DNA from 2 places in the Streptomyces sp. NPDC104367 genome. Region 1 is predicted to be linked to the other one. Evidence: predicted binding sites of a transcription regulator. Region 1 holds the regulator's gene; the other holds the start of a gene.
The links. Region 1 encodes HrcA, which represses chaperone genes, less so after heat shock. Its sites were predicted from a motif close to TTNGCACTCNGNNNNNCNGAGTGCNAA; they were not measured.

Region 1 (11,244 bases):
GCGCGCCCTGTCCGGCTGCGCGGGGCTGAGCGCGGAGCTGATCGCCGAGCGGATCAGACGGCTCGTCCACGAGTTCGGGGGCGGGCAGCCGGAGGACGATCTGGCGCTGCTGGTGCTCCAGGCGGAGTGACCGCTGCCGCGGCGCGGGGTGACCGGGGCCGCGGGGGAAAACCCCGTGGGGCGAGTACGGGACAATGGAGGACATGCCTTCCGCACTTCCCGACGGTGAGCCCGTCCCCGACGACGGCGCGCTGCCCGCGTCCGCGCTGGCCGGCGCCGCCGACCGCCCCCTCGGGTTCTACCTGCACATCCCCTACTGCGCGACCCGCTGCGGCTACTGCGACTTCAACACGTACACGGCGACCGAGCTGCGCGGCACCGGCGGTGTCCTCGCCTCCCGCGACAACTACGCGGACACGCTGACCGACGAGATCAGGCTGGCCAGGAAGGTTCTCGGCGACGACGCGCGCGAGGTGCGCACGGTGTTCGTGGGCGGGGGCACGCCGACGCTGCTGGCCGCCGGTGATCTCGTACGGATGCTGGGCGCGATCCGCGACGAGTTCGGGCTGGCCGCCGACGCCGAGGTCACGACGGAGGCGAACCCGGAGTCCGTCGACCCCGCGTATCTGGCGACCCTGCGGGAGGGCGGCTTCAACCGGATCTCCTTCGGCATGCAGAGCGCGAGGCGGCACGTGCTGAGCGTCCTGGACCGCACGCACACCCCCGGCCGTCCCGAGGCGTGCGTCGCCGAGGCCCGCGCGGCCGGCTTCGAGCACGTCAACCTCGACCTGATCTACGGCACCCCGGGCGAGTCCGACGACGACTGGCGGGCCTCGCTGGAGACGGCGATCGGGGCGGGGCCGGACCACGTGTCGGCGTACGCGCTGATCGTCGAGGAGGGCACGCAGCTGGCCCGGCGGATCCGGCGGGGCGAGGTCCCGATGACCGACGACGACGTCCACGCCGACCGCTACCTGATCGCGGAGTCGGTGCTGACGGGGGCGGGGTTCGACTGGTACGAGGTGTCCAACTGGGCGACCTCGGAGTCCGCCCGCTGCCTGCACAACGAGCTGTACTGGCGGGGCGCGGACTGGTGGGGCGCCGGACCGGGGGCGCACTCGCACGTGGGCGGGGTGCGCTGGTGGAACGTCAAGCACCCGGGGGCGTACGCGGCGGCGCTGGCGTCCGGGCGGTCGCCGGGGGCCGGACGCGAGGTCCTGGCGGACGAGGACCGGCGTGTGGAGCGCATCCTGCTGGAGCTGCGGCTGCGGGAAGGGGTGCCGCTGGGGCTGCTGAAGGAGGAGGGGCTCGCGGCTTCGCGGCGGGCGCTGGAGGAGGGGCTGCTGGAGAGCGGCGCCTACGACGAGGGGCGGGCCGTGCTGACCCTGCGGGGGCGGCTGCTGGCGGACGCGGTGGTGCGGGACCTGGTGGACTGAAGGGTCACCCCCGCGGCAGCGGGGAGCGTGACCTGCCCGGCCGGGTGGACGGACCGATCGGCGGACCACCTCCGCGCGGACGGAGAGCGGTCCACCGGTCACACCGGCTTCCCGTTCCCTCTGCGACCACCTCCGCGCGGGCGCAGAGCGGTCCGCCGGTCCCGGAGAACCAATGGCTCGGTACCGGTCAGGGCACGGTCACATGGTCGATGAGACGCTCGACACATCCCAGCAACTCCGGCTCCAGGTCCTTGTAGGAGCCCACGCGCGCGAGGATCGCCTGCCAGACCGCGCCGGTGTTCTCCGAGGGCCAGCCAAGCGCCCGGCAGACGCCCGTCTTCCAGTCCTGGCCGTGCGGGACGCGGGGCCAGGCGTCGATGCCCAGGGCGGCGGGTTTCACGGCCTCCCAGATGTCGATGTACGGGTGGCCGACCACCAGGGCGTGCTCGTCCGTCACCGACTGCGCGATGCGCCATTCCTTGGTGCCCGGCACCAGGTGGTCCACCAGGACGCCCAGCCGCGCGTCCGGGCCGGGGGCGAACTCGGCGACGATCGACGGCAGGTCGTCGACGCCCTCCAGGTACTCCACCACGACGCCCTCGACCCGCAGGTCGTCGCCCCAGACCTTCTCGACCAGTTCCGCGTCGTGACGGCCCTCGACGTAGATGCGGCCCGCGCGGGCGACACGCGCGCGTGCGCCGGGCACGGCGACCGAACCGGAGGCGGTGCGGGCGGGACGCGCGGGCGCCGCCGTGGGGCGTACGAGGGTGACGGCGCGGCCCTCCAGGAGGAAGCCGCGCGGCTCCAGCGGGAAGACGCGGTGCTTGCCGAAGCGGTCCTCCAGGGTGACCGTGCCCGCCTCGCAGCGGATCACCGCGCCGCAGAAACCCGTCCCGGGCTCCTCCACCACCAGACCCGGTTCGGCGGCCACCTCCGGCACCGGCTTCGGCTTCTTCCACGGCGGGGTCAGGTCGGCGGAGTACTGGCGCATTCGGATGACGATAGGAGAAGCCCGCCCCGGGTCACCGCGACACGCCGAAACGAGCGGCCAGTGCGTCGCGCTGGGCCCGGACGAACGCGGCGTCCACCACCGCTCCGTGACCGGGCACGTACAGGGCGCGTTCGCCGCCCAGCGCCAGGAGCCGGTCCAGGGCCGCCGGCCACCGGGACGGCACGGCGTCGGGGCCGGCCTGCGGATCGCCGGACTCCTCCACCAGGTCCCCGCAGAAGACCACCTCGGGGTCGCCGGGGACGAGGACCGCGAGGTCGTGCGCGGTGTGGCCGGGGCCCACGTTGGCCAGCAGCACCTGGCGGCCGTCGCCGAGGCCGAGGGTCCACTCGCCGGAGACCAGGTGGCGCGGCAGGGGGAGGGCGTCGGCCGCCTCCGCCGCCTGCGAGGCGGGCAGGCCGTTGCGGACCGCGTCCAGGCGCAGCTCCTCGCGGTCGTGGGTGAACACCGCGTCCGTGCCCACCGCCGCGTACAGGTCCGTCCCGGCGAACGCGGCCGCGCCGAGGACGTGGTCGAAGTGCGGATGGGTCAGCGCGAGATGGGTCACACGCCGGTCGGCCAGCGCCTGCGCCTCCACCCGCAGCCGCGCGCCCTCCGCCAGGCTGGAACCGGCGTCCACCATCAGGGCCGTGTCCGGGCCGAGGACCAGCCCCGCAGTGCAGTCCCAGCCCGGCAGCCGGCACCGGCCGACGCCCTCGGCCACCCGCTCCCAGCCCAGCTCTTCCCAAGTCACCGTCATGCCGCGACGCTAGTCGTAGAACGTCACGGGTCCTGGCCGACCTTGCCCAGTCAGTACCCGACGGCCGTACACTGGGCCGGGGATGCTGGCACTCGAACTCGCAGAGTGCCAGACGAAAGACCCGAAGGACCCGAAAGGCCGCGGGGACGACTTTCTGGAGGTGTGGCGCCGGATGCTGAGTGAACGCAGGCTTCAGGTGCTGCGCGCCATCGTCCAGGACTACGTCGGCACCGAGGAACCGGTCGGGTCGAAGGCGCTGACCGAGCGCCACAACCTCGGCGTGTCCCCGGCGACCGTGCGCAACGACATGGCCGCCCTGGAGGACGAGGGGTACATCGCCCAGCCGCACACCAGCGCCGGGCGGATCCCGACCGACAAGGGCTACCGGCTGTTCGTCGACAAGCTCGCCGGCGTCAAGCCGATGAGCGCGCCCGAGCGGCGGGCGATCCAGAACTTCCTCGACGGCGCCGTCGATCTCGACGACGTCGTCGCGCGCACGGTCCGGCTGCTCGCGCAGCTGACGCGGCAGGTGGCGGTCGTGCAGTACCCGTCGCTGACGCGGTCCACCGTGCGACATGTGGAACTGCTGGCGCTCGCTCCGGCCCGGCTGATGCTGGTGCTGATCACCGACACCGGGCGGGTCGAGCAGCGGATGGTCGACTGCCCGGCGCCCTTCGGGGAGGCGTCCCTGGCGGATCTGCGGGCGCGGCTGAACAGCCGGGTCGCGGGGCGCCGCTTCTCGGACGTCCCCCGGCTGGTGGAGGATCTGCCGGAGGCCTTCGACGTCGAGGACCGCGGCACGGTCTCGGCGGTGCTCTCCACCCTGCTGGAGACGCTCGTCGAGGAGAACGAGGAGCGGCTGGTGATCGGCGGAACCGCCAATCTCACCCGCTTCGGACATGACTTTCCCCTCATGATCCGGCCCGTCCTGGAGGCGCTGGAGGAACATGTCGTCCTCCTCAAGCTCCTTGGCGAGGCCGGGGATTCGGGCATGACCGTACGCATCGGTCACGAGAACGCCTATGAGGGACTCAACTCCACGTCCGTGGTGTCGGTCGGCTACGGTTCGGGCGGCGAGGCACTCGCCAAACTCGGCGTGGTCGGACCGACCCGCATGGATTACCCGGGAACGATGGGAGCGGTACGAGCGGTGGCACGGTACGTCGGACAGATCCTGGCGGAGTCGTAAGTGGCCACGGACTACTACGCCGTTCTCGGCGTGCGCCGCGACGCGTCGCAGGAAGAGATCAAGAAGGCCTTCCGTCGGCTCGCTCGCGAGCTGCACCCGGACGTCAATCCGGACCCGAAGACCCAGGAGCGGTTCAAGGAGATCAACGCCGCTTACGAGGTGCTCTCCGACCCGCAGAAGAAGCAGGTCTACGACCTGGGCGGGGACCCGCTGTCGCAGAGCGGCGGCGGGGGCGCGGGCGGCTTCGGGGCCGGTGGCTTCGGGAACTTCTCGGACATCATGGACGCGTTCTTCGGTACGGCGTCGCAGCGCGGTCCGCGCTCGCGCACCCGCCGCGGCCAGGACGCCATGATCCGGATCGAGGTCGAGCTCGACGAGGCGGCCTTCGGCACGACCAAGGACATCCAGGTCGACACTGCCGTCGTCTGCAACACCTGCAACGGTGAGGGCGCGGCGCCGGGCACCTCCGCCCAGACCTGTGACATGTGCCGGGGCCGGGGTGAGGTCTCGCAGGTGACGCGGTCCTTCCTCGGGCAGGTCATGACCTCGCGGCCGTGTCCGCAGTGCCAGGGCTTCGGGACCGTCGTGCCGACGCCGTGCCCCGAGTGCGCGGGCGACGGGCGGGTGCGGTCGCGGCGGACGCTGACCGTGAAGATCCCGGCCGGTGTCGACAACGGCACGCGCATCCAGCTGGCCGGCGAGGGCGAGGTCGGGCCCGGCGGCGGTCCCGCCGGTGACCTGTACGTCGAGATCCACGAGCTGCCGCACTCCACGTTCCAGCGGCGCGGCGACGACCTGCACTGCACGGTGACGATCCCGATGACGGCGGCCTCCCTCGGCACGAAGGTGCCGCTGGAGACGCTGGACGGGATGGAGGAGGTCGACATCCGGCCGGGCACCCAGTCCGGGCAGTCGATCCCGCTGCACGGCCGCGGGATCACGCATCTGCGTGGCGGCGGCCGGGGCGACCTGATCGTCCACGTCGAGGTGCAGACGCCGACCAAGCTCGACCCCGAGCAGGAGCGGCTGCTGCGCGAGCTGGCCAAGCTGCGCGGCGAGGAGCGGCCCACGGGGCAGTTCCAGCCGGGCCAGCAGGGACTGTTCAGCCGCCTGAAGGACGCGTTCAACGGGCGCTGACGGCGCCGGGGCGGAGCCGGGCCGACTCCGCCCCTGGTGAGGCCGGAATTTCTGGCATGTGCCAAGGGGGCGGCCCGATTCGGACTTGTTCGAAGGACGTGACAACATGCCGTCATGTCCTCCGCGCTGACCGATCTCTTCCCTCTTCCGATCGTGCAGGCCCCCATGGCGGGCGGGGTCTCCGTGCCGCAGCTCGCCGCCGCCGTGTCCGGGGCGGGCGGGCTGGGGTTCCTGGCCGCCGGGTACAAGACCGCCGACGGGATGTACCAGGAGATCAAGCAGTTGCGGGGGCTGACCGGCCGCCCCTTCGGCGTGAACGTCTTCATGCCGCAGCCCGAGCACGCCGAGTCGGGGGCCGTGGAGGTCTACGCGCACCAGCTGGCCGGTGAGGCCGCCTGGTACGACACCGAGCTCGGTGACCCGGACAGCGGCCGGGACGACGGGTACGACGCCAAGCTGGCCGTCCTGCTCGACAACCCGGTGGCGGCCGTCTCCTTCCACTTCGGTGTGCCGGCCCGCGAGGTACTGGACTCGCTGCGCCGTGCCGGGACCCTCACCCTGGTCACCGCCACCACCGTCGAGGAGGCCCTGGCCGTGGAGCGGGCCGGGGCGGACGCGGTGATCGCGCAGGGCGTGGAGGCCGGCGGCCACCAGGGCACCCACCGGGACGTCCAGGAGAACGACGGGTCCGGGATCGGGCTGCTGTCGCTGATCGCCGGGATACGGGAGGCGGTGGACCTTCCCGTCGTCGCCGCCGGCGGCATCATGCGCGGCAGCCAGATCGCCGCCGTGCTCGCCGCGGGGGCGGGCGCGGCCCAGCTGGGCACCGCCTTCCTGGCCACCCCCGAGTCCGGCGCCGCCGACGTCCACAAGCAGGCGCTGACCAACCCGCTGTTCACCCGGACCGCGCTGACCCGGGCGTTCTCCGGGCGGCCCGCGCGCGGCCTGGTCAACCGCTTCATGCGCGAGCACGGCCCGTACGCGCCCGCCGCCTACCCGGAGGTCCACCACCTCACCTCGCCGCTGCGCAAGGCCGCCGCGAAGGCCGGGGACGCGCAGGGCATGGCCCTGTGGGCCGGGCAGGGGCACCGGATGGCCCGGGACCTGCCCGCCGCGCAGCTGGTGGAGACCCTCGCCGAGGAGCTCGCCGCGGCGTCGACGGCGTTGTCGACGAAGGGGGAGGGGGAGGACCGGTGACGGCCCCCGTCTTCGTCGTCGAGGACCTGCGCGCGGACGGCTCGGGGCAGTACGTCCTGGACGGGCCCGAGGGGCGGCACGCGGTCTCCGTGAAGCGGCTCAAGACCGGTGAGGAGGTCGTCCTCACCGACGGCGCCGGCCGCTGGGCGCTGTGCGACGTGATCGCCGCCGAGGGCAGGGACCGGCTGGTCGTGCGTCTGACGACGGTGAGCGAGGAGCCCCCGCCGGCGCCCCGGATCACCGTCGTCCAGGCGCTGCCCAAGGGCGACCGCGGCGAGGTCGCCGTGGAGACCATGACCGAGGTCGGCGTCGACGCCGTCGTGCCCTGGCAGGCCGCCCGCTGCATCACCCAGTGGAAGGGCGAGCGGGGCCTGAAGTCGCTCGCGAAGTGGCGGGCCACCGCCCGTGAGGCAGGCAAGCAGTCCCGCCGGGTGCGCTTCCCGGAGGTCGCGGACGCGGCGTCCACCAGGCAGGTCGCGGCGCTGCTCGCCCGGGCCGACCTCGCCGCCGTGCTGCACTCCGACTTCGCGCACGCCGGCCGGCCGCTGGCCACGGCCGAACTGCCCGCCGAGGGCGAGATCGTGCTGGTCGTCGGGCCCGAAGGGGGCGTCGCCCGGGACGAGTTGGCGCTCTTCGAGGAAGCCGGCGCGAAGGCGTACACGCTGGGCCCCACCGTGCTGCGCACCTCGACCGCCGGCACGGCGGCCGCGGCCCTCCTCCTCGGCCGCACCGGCCGCTGGTCCTGACCCCCACGACAGCCGCACACGACACCCGAACCGAAGCCGCACGACAGCCGCACGACACCCGGGGGAACGTACCGTGGAACTCGCCCAAGTCCGGCTCCTGGTCACCGACTTCGCCGCCTGCTACCGCTTCTACGCCGAGGTGCTCGGGCTGCGGCCGCAGTCGGGGGCGGCCCAGGGGCCGTACGAGAAGTTCAGCCCGCACGCCGGGTCCGCCGGGATCGCGCTCCAGGACCGGGCGATGATGGCCGAGGTGCTGGGCGAGCTGGGGGAGACGGCGACCGGGCACCGCTCCCTGGTGGTGCTGCGCGTCGACGACCTCGACGCCTACTGCGAGCGGATCACCGCGCGCGGCGCGGTCCTGGTGCACGGCCCGGCGCCGATGACCGCACGCATGCGCGTCGCCCACCTCAAGGACCCGGAGGGGAACCTGGTGGAGCTCCAGGAGTGGCTGCTGCTGCGCACCTGACGGCGGCCGCCGTCAGCGGCCGTCCGCCCTCCCGGGGGACACGGCCGAACACGTGAGTGACCGCACGCCCCCTACCGCCGCGGGCGGGACGGTGGCAGGCTGCCGGTCATGGGGGCTTCGATGCGCATCGGGCGCCGGCCGCGCGGCACCAGGGTGGCGGCCATGACGGGACTCGTCGTGCTGGGCGCCGCCGCGATGGTGGCCTGCCAGCCGGGCGACCTCAACTCCGCGACCGTCGCGTACACCACCGACCAGACCGCCACCGCCGAGCTGAAACGGCAGCACGTCGACGTCAGTTGGCTCACCTGCACCGGCTCCTACGGCTCCGCCGCCAAGGCCACGGGGACGCCGTCGCCGTCGCCGTCCGAGACGACCGTGGTCTCCGTCGACTGCAAGGGCAGGACCAAGGACGGCCGGGACATCACCGTCACCGGGAAGGTCACCAGGGCCGTCGGCGGGGCGTGCGTGCGCGGGAACCTGGTCGCGAAGGTCGGCGGCAAGGAGTGGTTCCACGTCAAGGGCCTCGGCAACTGCGACGCCACGCCCGGGCCGACGTACAGCACCTACCGGCCGCCGACGTACGGGCAGCAGCCGGGCCCCACCGTGACCGTCACGAGAACGATCTGGTGCGAGAGCGACCCCAAGTGTTCCCCCGTGCAGGGCAAGTGATCGAAATCGGGCGCCCCGGACGCGCCGCGTGCATAGGCTGAGCGGGTGACTCAGGGTGCAGCGACAGGACCGCGGTCCTACCTCCGATTTCCCCATGTCCACGGCGACCTGGTCGCCTTCACCGCCGAGGACGACGTGTGGCTCGCGCCCCTGGACGGCGGCCGGGCCTGGCGGGTCAGCGCCGACAACGTCCCGGTGACCCTGCCGCGGATCTCCCCCGACGGGACCACCGTCGCCTGGACCTCCACCCGCGACGGCGCCCCCGAGATCCATGTCGCGCCGGTCGACGGCGGCACCTCCACCCGGCTGACGTACTGGGGCAGTTCCCGCACCCAGGTGCGCGGCTGGACCGGCGACGGCCGGATCCTCGCCGTCAGCACCTACGGCCAGGCCGGCCTCCGGCGCAGCTGGGCCCGCACCGTCCCGCTCGACGGCGGCCCCTCCGAGGTCCTGCCCCACGGCCCGGTCGGCCATGTCGCCCACGGGCCCGCCACCGTGCTGCTGTCCGCGCCGATGGGCCGGGAGGCGGCCTGGTGGAAGCGGTACCGGGGCGGCACGGCGGGCAAGCTGTGGATCGACCGCGAGGGCGACGGCGAGTTCGTACGGCTCCACGAGGACCTCGACGGGAACCTGGAGTACCCGGTGTGGGCGGGCGACCGGATCGCCTTCCTCTCCGACCACGAGGGCACCGGCGCCCTGTACTCCTCCCTCGCCGACGGCTCCGACCTGCGCCGCCACACCCCGCTCGACGGTTTCTACGCCCGGCACGCCGCCGGTGACGGCACCCGGGTCGTCTACGCCTCGGCCGGCGGACTCTGGCTGCTGGACGACCTGGACGGCGCCGAACCGCGCCTGCTGGACGTCCGGCTCGGCGGGCCCCGGGTGGACCGGCAGCCGCGTCCGGTCAGCGCGGCCCGCTGGCTCGGGGAAGCCTCGCCCGACCACACCGCGCGCGGCAGCGCCGTCTGCGTCCGCGGCGGTGTGCACTGGGTGACCCACCGCTCCGGCCCGGCCCGCGCCCTCGCCGCCCGGCCGGGGGTCCGCGCCCGGCTGCCCGTCGCCTTCCGCGCCGACGGCGAGGAGTGGGTGGTGTGGGTCACCGACGCAGAGGGCGAGGACGCCCTGGAGTTCGCCCCCGCCACCGGCCTCGCGCCCGGCTCCACCCCGCGCCGGATCGCCGCCGGACAGCTCGGCCGGGTCCTGGAGCTCGCCGTCGCCCCCGACGGCGCCCGGGTCGCCGTCGCCGCCCACGACGGACGCCTGCTCCTCGTCGAACGCGAGAGCGGCGAGGTCCGCGAGGCCGACCGCAGCGAGGACGGCGAGGTCCGCGGACTGGCCTTCTCGCCCGACTCGGGCTGGCTCGCCTGGTCCCACCCCGGCCCCGGCTCCCTCGCCCAGCTCCGCGTCGCCCACACCACCGACCTCACGGTCACCGAGGCGACCCCGCTGCGCTTCAAGGACTACGACCCCGTCTTCACCCGCGACGGCAAGCACCTGGCGTTCCTCTCCACCCGCTCCTTCGACCCGGTCTACGACGAGCACGTCTTCGACCTGGCCTTCGTGGTCGGCGACCGCCCGCACCTGATCACCCTGGCCGCCGCCACGCCCTCCCCGTTCGGCCCGCAGCGCCACGGCCGCCCCTTCGAGACGCCCGACAAGGACGAGACCCCGGACGCCGAGGGCACCCCCGCGACCCGGATCGACCTGGAGGGCCTCGCCGACCGGATCGTGCCCTTCCCGGTCGAGGCCGGCCGCTACTCCGGGCTGCGCGCCGCCAAGGACGGCGTGCTCTGGCTCAGCCACCCGGTGCGCGGCGTCCTCGGGGTCTCCCGCGCCCACCCCGACGACTCCGGCCCCAAGACCGGCCTGGAGCGCTACGACCTCGTCCAGCGGCGCATCGAGTACCTCGCCTCCGACGCCGACCACTTCGAGGTCAGCGGCGACGGCAAGCGCGTCCTGCTGTGGACCGACGGCAAGCTCAAGGTCGTGCCCAGCGACCGCCGCGCGCCGGGCGACGAGGACAGCGACGCGAACATCACCGTCGACCTGTCCCGGGTCCGCCAGACCGTCGACCCGGCCGCCGAGTGGCGGCAGATGTTCGACGAGACCGGCCGCATCATGCGCGACCAGTTCTGGCGGCCCGACCTCGGCGGCGTCGACTGGAACGGCGTCCTGGACCGCTACCGTCCGCTCGTCGACCAGGTCGCCACCCACGACGACCTCGTCGACCTGCTCTGGGAGGTCCAGGGCGAACTCGGCACCTCGCACGCCTACGTCACCCCGAACGGCGGGTACGGTCGCGGCCCCCGCCAGGGCCTGCTCGGCGCCGACATCTCCCGGCACGCGGACGGCGCCTGGCGCGTCGACCGCGTGCTGCCCGCCGAGACCTCCGACCCCGGCGCCCGCTCCCCGCTCGCCGCGCCCGGCGTCGCGGTACGCCCCGGCGACGCGATCGTGGCCGTCGCCGGCCGCCCCGTCGACCCGGTGACCGGCCCCGGACCGCTCCTCGTCGGCACCGCGGGCAAGGCCGTCGAGCTGACCGTGTCCCCGGCCGGCGGCGGCGAACTGCGCCACCCCGTCGTCGTCCCGGTCGCCGACGAGGAACCCCTGCGCTACCACGCCTGGGTCGCCGACCGCCGGGCCCGTGTCCGCGAGG
Region 2 (11,244 bases), on a different contig from region 1:
GGGGGTCACGGGCAGCGGGCTGGCCGGGGACGCCGTGTGCGACCTGCGCCATCACGGCGGTGACGACCAGGCCGTGTACGCGTACGCGCGCGAGGACCTCGACGAGTGGGGCGCGGAGCTCGGCCGGACGCTGCCGAACGGCTGTTTCGGTGAGAACCTCACGACAAACGGGCTGAACGTGTCGCATGCGCTGATCGGCGAGCGCTGGCGGGTCGGTTCCGAGGTCGTACTGGAGGTCACCTCCGGGCGCATCCCGTGCCGTACTTTCCAGGGCCATCTGGGCGAGCGGGGGTGGGTGCGAAGGTTCACGCGGAAGGGTGCGTCCGGTGCCTACCTCCGGGTGATCGAGCCGGGTGAGATCCGGGCCGGCGACCCGATCGAGATCGTCCACCGGCCGGAGCACGGGGTGACGGCGGCGATGCAGTTCCGCGCGGTCACCACGGAGCGGGAGCTGCTGCCGCGGATTCTCGCGGCGGGCGAGGCGCTGCACCCCGAGGCGCTGGCCCGGGCGCGGAAGTACGTGGCGGACCGGGGCGAGTGAGCGGGCGTCACGTGTTCGCCGTTCACCGGCACTTCACGCTTCGGGAGAGCTGGTGCGGGCAGCGGACGCCGTCAGTCCGGGTAACTACCCTTGGGCCATGACAACGGCTCTGATTACGGGATCCACCGCGGGGATCGGTGCCGCCTTCGCGCGGCGGCTGGCTGCTGACGGGCACAACCTCGTCCTGGTGGCCCGGGACACCAAGCGGCTGCGCGAGCAGGCGACCGAGTTGCACGACCGGCACGGGATCGAGGCGGAGGTGCTCACCGCCGACCTCGCCGAGGACGCCGGCATCGAGGCGGTCGCCGGCCGTCTCGGCGACCGGAAGAACCCGGTCGACCTGTTGATCAACAACGCCGGCTTCGGCAACAAGGGCCGTTTCCTGGACGTGCCGATGGCGGACGAGCTGCGCATGCTCAAGGTGCACTGCGAGGCGGTGCTGCGGCTGACGGCCGCGGCGGCGGAGGCGATGCGCGAGCGCGGGCGCGGCGGTGTCGTGAACGTGGCGTCGGTGGCGGCCTTCGTGCCGCGCGGCACCTACGGGGCGTCCAAGTCGTGGGTCGTGCAGTTCACCCAGGGCGCGGCGCGCGACCTCGACGGCAGCGGGGTGCGGCTGATGGCGCTGGCGCCCGGTTTCGTGCGGACCGAGTTCCACCAGCGGGCCGGGATGGGCACGGACAACATCCCGGGCTGGATGTGGCTGGACGCCGACAAACTGGTCGAGGCGGCCCTGGCGGACCTGTCCCGGGGCAGGACGCTGTCGATCCCGGACCCCCGTTACAAGATCCTCACGGGCCTGGCGAAGCTGGCCCCGCGCGGCCTGGTGGGCGGCATCAGCTCGCGGACGGGCCGCAGGTACGGGCCGCAGTAGCCGCGCCCCGGTGGGAAAATGGGCGTGAGGTACCGGACCCAGGGGGGCCGGAGGCGGTGTCATGACGTTCGTGCAGCTCATCGAGTGCAGGACCAGCCGGTTCGACGAGATGGACCGGCTCATGGACAGGTGGGTCGAGCAGACCAAGGGGAAGCGGACGGCGTCGCACGCGGTGGTCGGCCAGGACCGCTCCGACGCGTCGCACGTCGTCGAGATCGTGGAGTTCCCGTCGTACGAGGAGGCGATGCGGAACTCGCGGCTCCCGGAGACCGACCGGATCTTCCACCAGATGCTCGGGCTCTGCGACGAGATGCCGGTCTTCACCGACCTGGACGTGGTGCGGGACGAGCGGCTGTACGCGGGTACCGCGCGACGGTACCTGGAGACGATCGGCGCGGCCGGTCCGCTGCCTCCGCTGCACGGTCTGGTCACCGAGGACTACCACGGCCACGACCCGGCCGACGGGCAGGACATCATCGGCATGGACGCGTTGCGGCGCGAGATGGAGATGTGGCGGGGCGCCTTCGACTTCACGTTCCTCGTCGAGGACCAGATGGCGCAGGAGGACCGGGTGTGCACCCGGTGGCTCTGGACCGGGGTGCAGAAGGCGGAGTTCATGGGGCTGCCGAACACCGGACGGCAGGTGACCATGTCCGGGACGACCATTCACCGCTTCGACGACAGCGGGAAGATCGCCGAGGGCTGGTGGCAGTACGACCGGCTCGGGCTGATGGGTCAGCTCGGCGCACTGGACGCGCTGGAGAACTGAGACCACAGTGAAAGCCCGCGAGGGGCGAAGCCCCCGTTCCCGGCGGACGACCGGGGACGGGGGCTTCGTGACGTGCCGTGGCGACGCTCAGTGGGCGTGGCCGTGGGAGTGACCCGCGGCGGGCTCCTCCTCTTCCTTCTTCTCGACGACCAGGGTCTCGGTCGTCAGGAGCAGGGAGGCGATGGAGGCGGCGTTCTCCAGGGCGGAGCGGGTGACCTTGACCGGGTCGATGACGCCGGCCTTGACCAGGTCGCCGTACTCGCCGGTGGCGGCGTTGTAGCCGTTGCCCTTCTCCAGCTCGGCGACCTTGGAGACGATGACGTAGCCCTCCAGGCCGGCGTTCTCGGCGATCCAGCGCAGCGGCTCGACGGCGGCCTTGCGGACCACGGAGACACCGGTGGCCTCGTCGCCGGTCTTGCCGAGGTTGTCCTCCAGGACCTTCACGGCGTGGACGAGCGCGGAGCCGCCACCGGAGACGATGCCCTCCTCGACCGCGGCGCGGGTCGCGGAGATGGCGTCCTCCAGACGGTGCTTCTTCTCCTTCAGCTCCACCTCGGTGGCGGCGCCGACCTTGATCACGCACACGCCGCCGGCCAGCTTGGCGAGGCGCTCCTGGAGCTTCTCGCGGTCCCAGTCGGAGTCGGTGTTCTCGATCTCGGCCTTGATCTGGGCGACGCGCCCGACGACGGCCTCGGAGTCGCCGGCACCGTCGACGACCGTGGTGTCGTCCTTGGTGACGGTGACGCGGCGGGCGGAGCCCAGCACGTCCAGGCCGACCTGGTCGAGCTTGAGGCCGACCTCCTCGGAGATGACCGTGGCGCCGGTGAGGATCGCGAGGTCCTGGAGCATCGCCTTGCGGCGGTCACCGAAGCCGGGGGCCTTGACCGCGACCGCGTTGAAGGTGCCGCGGATCTTGTTCACGACCAGGGTGGAGAGGGCCTCGCCCTCGACGTCCTCGGCGATGATCAGCAGCGGCTTGGAGGCGCCGGACTGGATGACCTTCTCCAGCAGCGGCAGCAGGTCGGCGATGGAGCCGATCTTGCCCTGGTTGATGAGGATGTAGGGGTCCTCGAGGACGGCCTCCATGCGCTCCTGGTCCGTCACGAAGTACGGCGACAGGTAGCCCTTGTCGAAGGCCATGCCCTCGGTGAAGTCCAGCTCCAGACCGAAGGTGTTGGACTCCTCGACGGTGATGACACCGTCCTTGCCGACCTTGTCCATCGCCTCGGCGATGAGCTCGCCGACCTGCTGGTCCTGGGCGGACAGCGCGGCGACGGCGGCGATGTCGGACTTGTCCTCGATCGCGCGGGCCGAGGCGAGGAGGTCCTCGGAGACGGCGGCGACGGCGGCGTCGATGCCCTTCTTCAGGGCGGCCGGGGAGGCACCCGCGGCGACGTTCTTCAGACCCTCGCGGACGAGCGCCTGGGCCAGCACGGTGGCGGTGGTCGTACCGTCACCCGCGATGTCGTTGGTCTTGGTCGCCACCTCCTTCACCAGCTGGGCGCCCAGGTTCTCGTACGGGTCCTCGATCTCGACCTCGCGGGCGATGGTGACACCGTCGTTGGTGATGGTGGGGGCGCCGAACTTCTTGTCGATGACGACGTTGCGGCCCTTGGGGCCGATCGTCACCTTCACCGTGTCGGCAAGCTTGTTGACGCCGCGCTCAAGGGCGCGACGGGCGTCCTCGTCGAACTTCAGGATCTTCGCCATGGGAGCGGTTCAGCCCTCTCGGAAAGCTTGAAAGAAACGAACTGCGCCCCCGGCACCCGGCTTCACAAGGTCGCGGGGCCAGGGGCGCAGTTCACTGCAGAACTGGGTGAATTACTTCTCGATGATCGCGAGCACGTCGCGAGCCGAGAGGACGAGGTACTCGTCGCCGTTGTACTTCACCTCGGTGCCGCCGTACTTGCTGTACAGCACGACGTCGCCGACCTTGACGTCGAGCGGCAGGCGCTCGCCGTTCTCGAAACGGCCCGGGCCCACGGCGAGGACGGCGCCCTCCTGGGGCTTCTCCTTCGCGGTGTCCGGGATGACCAGGCCGGAGGCCGTGGTCTGCTCGGCGTCGAGCGGCTGGACCACAATGCGGTCCTCAAGCGGCTTGATGGCAACCTTGGAGCTGGCGGTCGTCACGATCCGACCTCCCCCTTCGGAGATCTCACGGGGTTAACTGTCTGAGGTGGCGACCAGGTCGATCCGTCGTCGCGGGTGCCGGACCTGCCCGTCGCTTTGTTGGCACTCTCATCTGCCGAGTGCCAGAGCCGAGACTATGACCGCGATTAGCACTCGGTCAAGCGGAGTGCCAATTGCCGCTGGCGCGGCGCCGGAAATCCCGCCTACAGGTAGTCCTCCAGCCGCGCCACCGTAAGCCCGCTCGCCTGGGCTCGGCGCAGCAGGCGGGTGGTGCGCTCGCGCAGGGTGGGGCCCGGGGCCTCGTCCTGGCCGACCAGGACGATGTCCCCGGGGCGCAGCCGCTTCTCGCCCTTGCGGTAGGTGATGCCGTCGGCCGTCACGGCCGCCCGCCACAGGACCACCGCCGTGACGCCGCAGTCGGCCGCCGCGCGCAGCGTGGTGGTGTCGTAGGTGCCGTAGGGCGGGCGGAAGAGGCGGGGGCGGATGCCGAAGCGGGACTTGAGCTTCTCCTGCTGGCCGCAGATCTCGGCGCGCTGGCCGGCGTAGGGCAGGCCGGGCATGGCCGGGTGGTCCAGGGTGTGGTTCTGGACGCTGGCGCCGACGGAGCGGAGCCGGGCGAAGTGGCCGTAGCCGGGGCCGACCACGCTGTCCGTGAGGAACATGCTCACCGGCAGGCGCAGTTCGCGGACCATGTCCACGAAGCGGGGGTCCCTCTCGGCGCCGTCGTCGTAGGTGAGGAAGACCACCTTGTCGGCGGTCGGGACGCGGTCGACGACCGGGGGCAGGGTGGTGCGGGCGGCGAGCGGGCGGGCCGGCGGGTGCGGGGCGGCCGGCAGCGGGGCGCTGAGGCCCCAGTGGCGGTAGGGCTGTTCGGCGGCCGGGCCGTGCGGTCGTACCCGGTCGGCCGCCTTCTTGCCCAGCCGTTCGATGGGGTCGACGGACTGGGCGCAGGCACAGGCGCAGACGGCCAGGAGGGCGGCGGTCAGGAACGCGGCCGTCGCCCTCGGCCGCCTCACAGGTAGTCCTCCAGGCGCGCCACCGCGTAGCCCTCGCGGGTGACCTTGTTCAGGAAGCGGCGCATGTCGTCGACCATGGTGCCGTCCCAGTCGTCGCGGCCCCGGAAGTGGGTGAGCACGATGTCGCCGGGGTGCAGGCCGCGGTCCCACTCGCGGTACTCCCAGTGGTCGACGAACACCTCCTCGTCCCAGATCGGCGCGTACTTGATGCCGCAGGACTTGGCGGCGCGCAGGGTGTCGCCGTTGTAGTTGCCGTAGGGCGGGCGGAAGACCGTCGGCGCCTTGCCGAACTGCTTCTTCATGATCGCCTGCATGCCGCAGATCTCGTTCTTCTGCTCCTCGTAGGAGAGCCCGGGCAGGTAGGGGTGGGTCAGGGTGTGGTTGTTGAGGGTGTGGCCCTCGGACTGCATCTTGCGGAAGAAGCCGTAGTCGTCCTTGACCAGGTAGTTGCTGAGGAACGCCGTGTAGGGGATCTTCAGCTGGTCCATCATCCGCAGGAAGTCGGGGTCCTTGTTCGCCCCGTCGTCGATGGTGAGGAAGAGGACCTTCTGCTTGGTCGGGACGGTGGTGAAGACCGGGGGCAGGTCGTCCTCCACCTGCCCGTCCACCTCGAAGCCGTCGCGAGCGGTGATCGTCGGCTTGTGCTCCGGCGGGGCCGGCGGCTTGAGCGGGACCGCGTCCAGCCCCCAGCGCCTGGCGGCGGCGACCAGGGCGGCACGGGAGTCGGGGGCGGGAGCGGGGGCGCGGTGGGCCTGCTGGCCCGCGGCGGGGTGGACGTCGGCCTCTTGCGTCGGCCCGGCGCAGCCGGAGACGACGACGGCGGAGAGGGCGAGGACCGCGAGACCCGTCCCGCCCTTCTTGAATCCATTTTTGTCATTTTGTACGACTACTCGCATGGCGTCGGATCCTTCCAGTCCCCCGCCCGGAACCCCGGCAGAAACCGCCGCCGGAGGCGAACCATCCACCGACTGGCCGACAATGACCCGGTGAACGACCACCTCGCCCCGCTCCTCACCCCCGAAGGCCGCGCCCTCCTCGACGAGGTGCGCGGCACCGCGCCCGCCGACGAGCTCGCCGTGGCCACCCGGCTGCGCCGCACGCACCCCGCCGACCTGGTGTCGGCGGCGCTGGGCCAGGCCCGGCTGCGGCAGCGGGCGGCGGCGAAGTTCGGGGACGCGGACGCGGGCCGGATGTTCTTCACGCCGAACGGGGTCGAGCAGTCGACGCGGGCGAGCGTGGCCGCGTACCGGGCGGACCGGCTGAAGGCGCTCGGGGTGACCTCGGTGGCCGACCTGTGCTGCGGGATCGGCGGCGACGCGATCGCGCTCGCCCGGGCCGGCATCCGGGTGCTGGCCGTGGACCGGGACCCGGCGGCGGCCGCCGCCGCCCGCGCCAACGCCGACGCGCTCGGCCTCGCCGGGCTGGTCGAGGTCCGCGAGGCCGACGTCACGGAGATCGACACGGCCGCCTACGACGCCGTCTTCGTCGACCCGGCCCGGCGCGGCGGCCGCGGCCGGATCTTCGACCCGGAGGCCTACTCCCCGCCGCTGTCCTGGGCGGTCGGGGCGGCCCGCACGGCGGCCACCGCCGCGCTGAAGGTCGCCCCGGGCATCCCGCACGAGGCGGTCCCGGCGGACGCCGAGGCGGAGTGGATCTCGGACGGGGGCGACGTGAAGGAGGCGGTCCTGTGGTTCGGGACCGAGCCGGGCGCGGTCCGCGCCACCCTCCTGCCCGGTCCGCGCACGCTCCTCGGGAAGGGCCTGCCCGACCCGGCCGTCCGCCCCGTCGGCCGCTACCTCTACGAGCCGGACGGCGCCGTCATCCGCGCCCATCTGGTCGCCGAGGTGGCCGAACGGCTCGACGGCGGCCTGGTCGACCCGACGATCGCGTACGTCACCGCCGACGCGCTCACCCCCACCGGGTACGCGACGCCGTACGAGATCACCGACCGGCTGCCCTTCAACGTCAAGAAGCTGAAGGCCCTGCTGCGGGAGCGCGGGGTCGGGAACCTCACCGTGAAGAAGCGCGGCTCGGCCGTGGAGCCGGAGGAACTGCGCCGGAAGGTCAGGCCCCAGGGCCCGAACGCGGCGACGGTGTTCCTGACCCGGGTGGCCGGCGCCCCCACGATGCTGGTGGGCCACCCGGCCCGCCCCTAGCTAGGCGTCCTGTGCCCGGCGCAGCAGCAGTGCGCGCTCTCGTGCGTTGTGGGTGAGGGCCGCCGCCCGTTCGAACTCGGTGCGGGCCTCCGCCGTGCGGCCGAGGCGGGACAGGAGGTCACCGCGGACGCTGGGGAGGAGGTGGTAGTCGCGCAGGGCGGGCTCGGCCGTCAGCCCGTCCACGATGCGCAGGGCCGCGGCCGGGCCCTCGGCCATCGACACGGCGACCGCCCGGTTCAGCTCGACGACCGGGGACGGGGCGCGGGCCGACAGGAGCGCGTAGAGGGTGGCGATCGTCCTCCAGTCGGTCTCCTCGTAGGTGTACGCGTGCGCGTGGCAGGCCGCGATGGCCGCCTGGAGCGCGTACGGCCCCGGGGCGCCGGCCGAGGCGGCGTCGGCGCGGGCCAGGGCCCGGATGCCGCGGGCGACGAGCATGCGGTTCCAGCGGCGGCGGTTCTGGTCCCGGAGCAGGACGGGCTCGCCGTCGGGACCGGTGCGGGCGGCCGTGCGGGAGGACTGGAACTCCAGGAGCGAGGCGAGCGCGTGCACCTCGGGCTCCTTCGGCATCAGGGAGGCCAGCACCCGGGCCAGCCGGAGGGCGTCCTCGCACAGCGAGGGCCGCAGCCAGTCGTCGCCCGCGGTGGCCGCGTAACCCTCTTTGTAGATCAGGTAGATGACGTCCAGGACCGAGCCGAGACGGGCCTCGCGGTCGGGTCCGCAGGGCACCTCGAAGCCGATGTTCCGGGTCGCGAGGGTGCGCTTCGCGCGGACGATGCGCTGGGCGACGGTCGGCTCGGGGACGAGGAACGCGCGGGCGATCTCGGCGGTGCTCAGGCCGCCGAGAAGGCGGAGGGTGAGGGCGGTGCGGGCCTGCGGGGACAGCGCCGGGTGGCAGGTGGTGAAGACCAGCCGGAGCAGGTCGTCGTCGATGCCGTCCGGGTCGGCGGGCTCCTCGGGCGCGACGGCCGTCTCGGTGCCGCGGCCGATCTCCGCGAGCTTGCGGGCGTAGTTCTCCCGGCGCCGGACCAGGTCGACGGCGCGATGGCGGGCGGTGGCCATGAGCCAGGCGCCCGGGTTGTCGGGCACCCCGTCCCGGGGCCACTGCTCCAGGGCGGCCACCAGGGCGTCCTGCGCCAGTTCCTCCGCGATGCCGACGTCCCGGACGATCCGGGCGACGCCGGCGATCACGCGGGGCGACTCCAGGCGGAAGACGGTCTCGATGGCGTGCCGCGGGTCGGCCCCGGCGGAGGGCGGTGTGCTCACAGCCCCCATTCGACACCGGGGCCGGCCGGACGGCCACGACAACCGGGGAAAGCCCCTCAGCCCTCCGCGATCTCCCGCACCTCGCAGGTCACCGTCCAGAAGTCCTCGTGCACCTTCACGAACCGCTTGGCCCACTCCAGCGCCTCGGCCCGGTCCTTGCACTGCATGATCGCGTAACCGCCGATCACCTCCTTGGACTCGGTGAACGGCCCGTCGGTGACGGAGAGCCGGCCGCCCTCCCAGCGCACCCGGGTGCCCTCGGCGGACGGCGTCAGCCCGGCGGTGTCCAGCATCACGCCGGCCTTGGTGACCTCCTCGATCAGCTCGCCCATGCGCTGCATCAGCTCCTCGCTGGGGCCCTCGGCGGGGGCGGTGGCCTCGTCGATCCGCACGAGCGACAGGTAACGGGGCATGGTGACTCCTTCGGTAGGGCGGCGGGGCGCTTTCCCCGCCTCTCACCCTTGCGTCGAACGGCCAGGGCCGGGATCGACACGCCCTCAGGGATCTCCCGAAGTTTTTTCCGGGCCACGCGGGACCTCGCCGGGCCACGCGGGGCCACGCGGGGCCACGCCGACCCCCGCCGGGCCACGCCGGACCTACCCGAGCGACTTCCAGAGCTTGCTCGCCGCCGGTTCCTCGGCGACCACCCGGTTGGGGTCGGAGGGCGCGGTGACCACGGGCATCATCACCGTCCTGACGTGGTCCGAGGTCAGGCCGTTCAGGCTCTGTCCGAGGCGCATCAGCTCGCTGAGCGAGTCGAGGCCGGTGTCGGTGGTGAGGCTGGCGGTGACCGCGTCGGCGACCTCGTACAGCTTCGCCGGGTCGGAGAGCAGGCTGATGGAGGCCATCCGGTCCAGCAGCGCCTTCACCAGCTTCTGCTGGAGGCCTATCCGGCCGAGGTCGCTGCCGTCGCCTATGCCGTGCCGGGTGCGGGCGAGCGCCAGCGCCTGGGTGCCGCCGAGGTGGTGGGTGCCCTTCTTCAGGTGCAGGTGGCTGTCGTCGTCGTCGATGTCCTGGTCGGTCGTGACGGTGACCCCGCCGAGCGCGTCGACCAGCTTCGCGAAGCCCGAGAAGTCGATCTCCAGGTAGTGGTCCATCCGCACGCCCGTGATCGACTCGACCGTCTTCACCGCGCACACGGCACCGCCCACCGAGTAGGCGCTGTTGAACATCGCGTTGTAGGCGACGGCCGTCGAGCCGCCGGAGGAGAGCGGGCAGGAGGGCCGGGTGACCAGGGTGTCGCGCGGAATGCTGACGACCGTGGCCTCGGTGCGTCCGGCGTCGATGTGGACGACCATCGCCGTGTCGGAGCGGGCGCCCGAGCTGCTGCCGCCGCCGAGCTTCTTGTTCTCCTTGCCGCTGCGCGAGTCCGAGCCCAGCACCAGGATGTTCACGGACCCGGTGGGCAGCGGGCTCGCGCTTGCCGAGGCGGACGCGGTGGCCGTCGGCGTCGTCACCGCCCTGGCCGGGCGGTCGTCCCCGAGCGCGCTGTTGATGTCGACGCTCTTGATGTTGTCGTTGAGGTGCCAGTAGGCCCACCCCGCGCCTGCGACGCCCAGCATCATGGCCCCCGCCAGGGTGAGGCCGACGATCTTCAGCGTTCTCGACCGCCGGCCCACCTGTCTGACCGTGTCGCCCTGCTCCTCGTGTCCCGTCACAAGGCAGGAACGTAAGTCCGAATTATTAGGGGACTGTTAGCGCGGGCGCCGCGAGACGGTTTTCTTCGGAAAATCTCACCCTTCTCAGTCCGGATTCAGCCCAGGGTCACGGTGGGCACCGGATTGCTGCCGCTCCAGGACGCGTTGAACCCGAAGGTCACCGAACCGCCGTCCGGGACCGTGCCGTTGTAGGAGGCGTTCACGCACGACACGTCCGCGCCCGACTGGGTGCAGGTGGCGTTCCAGGCCTGTGTGATCTGCTGCCCGGCGCCGTACGTCCAGGTCGCCTTCCAGGACGACAGCGCGGCCCCGGAGCAGGAGATGGTCACCTGGCCGGTGAAGCCGGTGTTCCACTGGCTGCTCACGGCGTAGGCGGCGGTGCAGGCACCCGTCGGCGGGGTGGTGGTACCGCCGAGCGCCTCCGAGATCCCGTAGTACGCCGGTTTCGGCGCGTAGCTCGCGTCGTACGGCGTCGCCGCCCCGTACCCCGGGAAGGTGCTGTCGACCCAGGAGTCGGAGTCGGTGAAGCCCCACACGGTGATGTTGACGCAGCGGGTCACGGCCGCGCACGCGGCCACCACCGACTTGAAGTCGGCCTTCTGCTGGGCGAGTTTGGTGCTGTCGGACGGCAGCGCCATCCGCACGTCCAGCTCGGTGATCGCCACGTCGACGCCGAGGTCGGCGAAGCGCTGGATGTTCTGCTGGAGGGTGGCGGGGACCTGCCCGAGGATGAGGTGGGCCTGGAGGCCGACGCCGTCGATCGGGACGCCCGCGTCCTTCAGCGACTTGACCAGGTCGTACAGGGCCGTGCTCTTCGCGTTGACGCCCTCGACGTTGTAG

Region 2: groES (co-chaperone GroES) is a predicted target of HrcA. The motif match lies at 4,458-4,484, and genes of this name have one in related genera.

What each region holds. Positions count from the first base shown of each region.
Region 1 is NZ_JBVJND010000026.1:47,479-58,722, reverse strand. Features, by position in the region: gene ACZ619_RS32425 (SpoIIE family protein phosphatase) at 1-130, shown strand, start outside; gene hemW (radical SAM family heme chaperone HemW) at 204-1,436, shown strand; gene ACZ619_RS32415 (DUF3097 domain-containing protein) at 1,624-2,427, opposite strand; gene ACZ619_RS32410 (MBL fold metallo-hydrolase) at 2,459-3,184, opposite strand; gene hrcA (heat-inducible transcriptional repressor HrcA) at 3,357-4,373, shown strand; gene dnaJ (molecular chaperone DnaJ) at 4,374-5,510, shown strand; gene ACZ619_RS32395 (nitronate monooxygenase) at 5,625-6,707, shown strand; gene ACZ619_RS32390 (16S rRNA (uracil(1498)-N(3))-methyltransferase) at 6,704-7,453, shown strand; gene ACZ619_RS32385 (VOC family protein) at 7,527-7,919, shown strand; gene ACZ619_RS32380 (hypothetical protein) at 8,082-8,588, shown strand; gene ACZ619_RS32375 (S41 family peptidase) at 8,634-11,244, shown strand, end outside.
Region 2 is NZ_JBVJND010000028.1:22,599-33,842, reverse strand. Features, by position in the region: gene ACZ619_RS33435 (MOSC domain-containing protein) at 1-541, shown strand, start outside; gene ACZ619_RS33430 (SDR family NAD(P)-dependent oxidoreductase) at 639-1,412, shown strand; gene ACZ619_RS33425 (ester cyclase) at 1,474-2,181, shown strand; gene groL (chaperonin GroEL) at 2,269-3,891, opposite strand; gene groES (co-chaperone GroES) at 4,003-4,311, opposite strand; gene ACZ619_RS33410 (polysaccharide deacetylase family protein) at 4,515-5,327, opposite strand; gene ACZ619_RS33405 (polysaccharide deacetylase family protein) at 5,324-6,223, opposite strand; gene ACZ619_RS33400 (THUMP-like domain-containing protein) at 6,314-7,483, shown strand; gene ACZ619_RS33395 (RNA polymerase sigma factor) at 7,484-8,755, opposite strand; gene ACZ619_RS33390 (YciI family protein) at 8,803-9,159, opposite strand; gene ACZ619_RS33385 (LCP family protein) at 9,343-10,404, opposite strand; gene ACZ619_RS33380 (endo-1,4-beta-xylanase) at 10,500-11,244, opposite strand, start outside.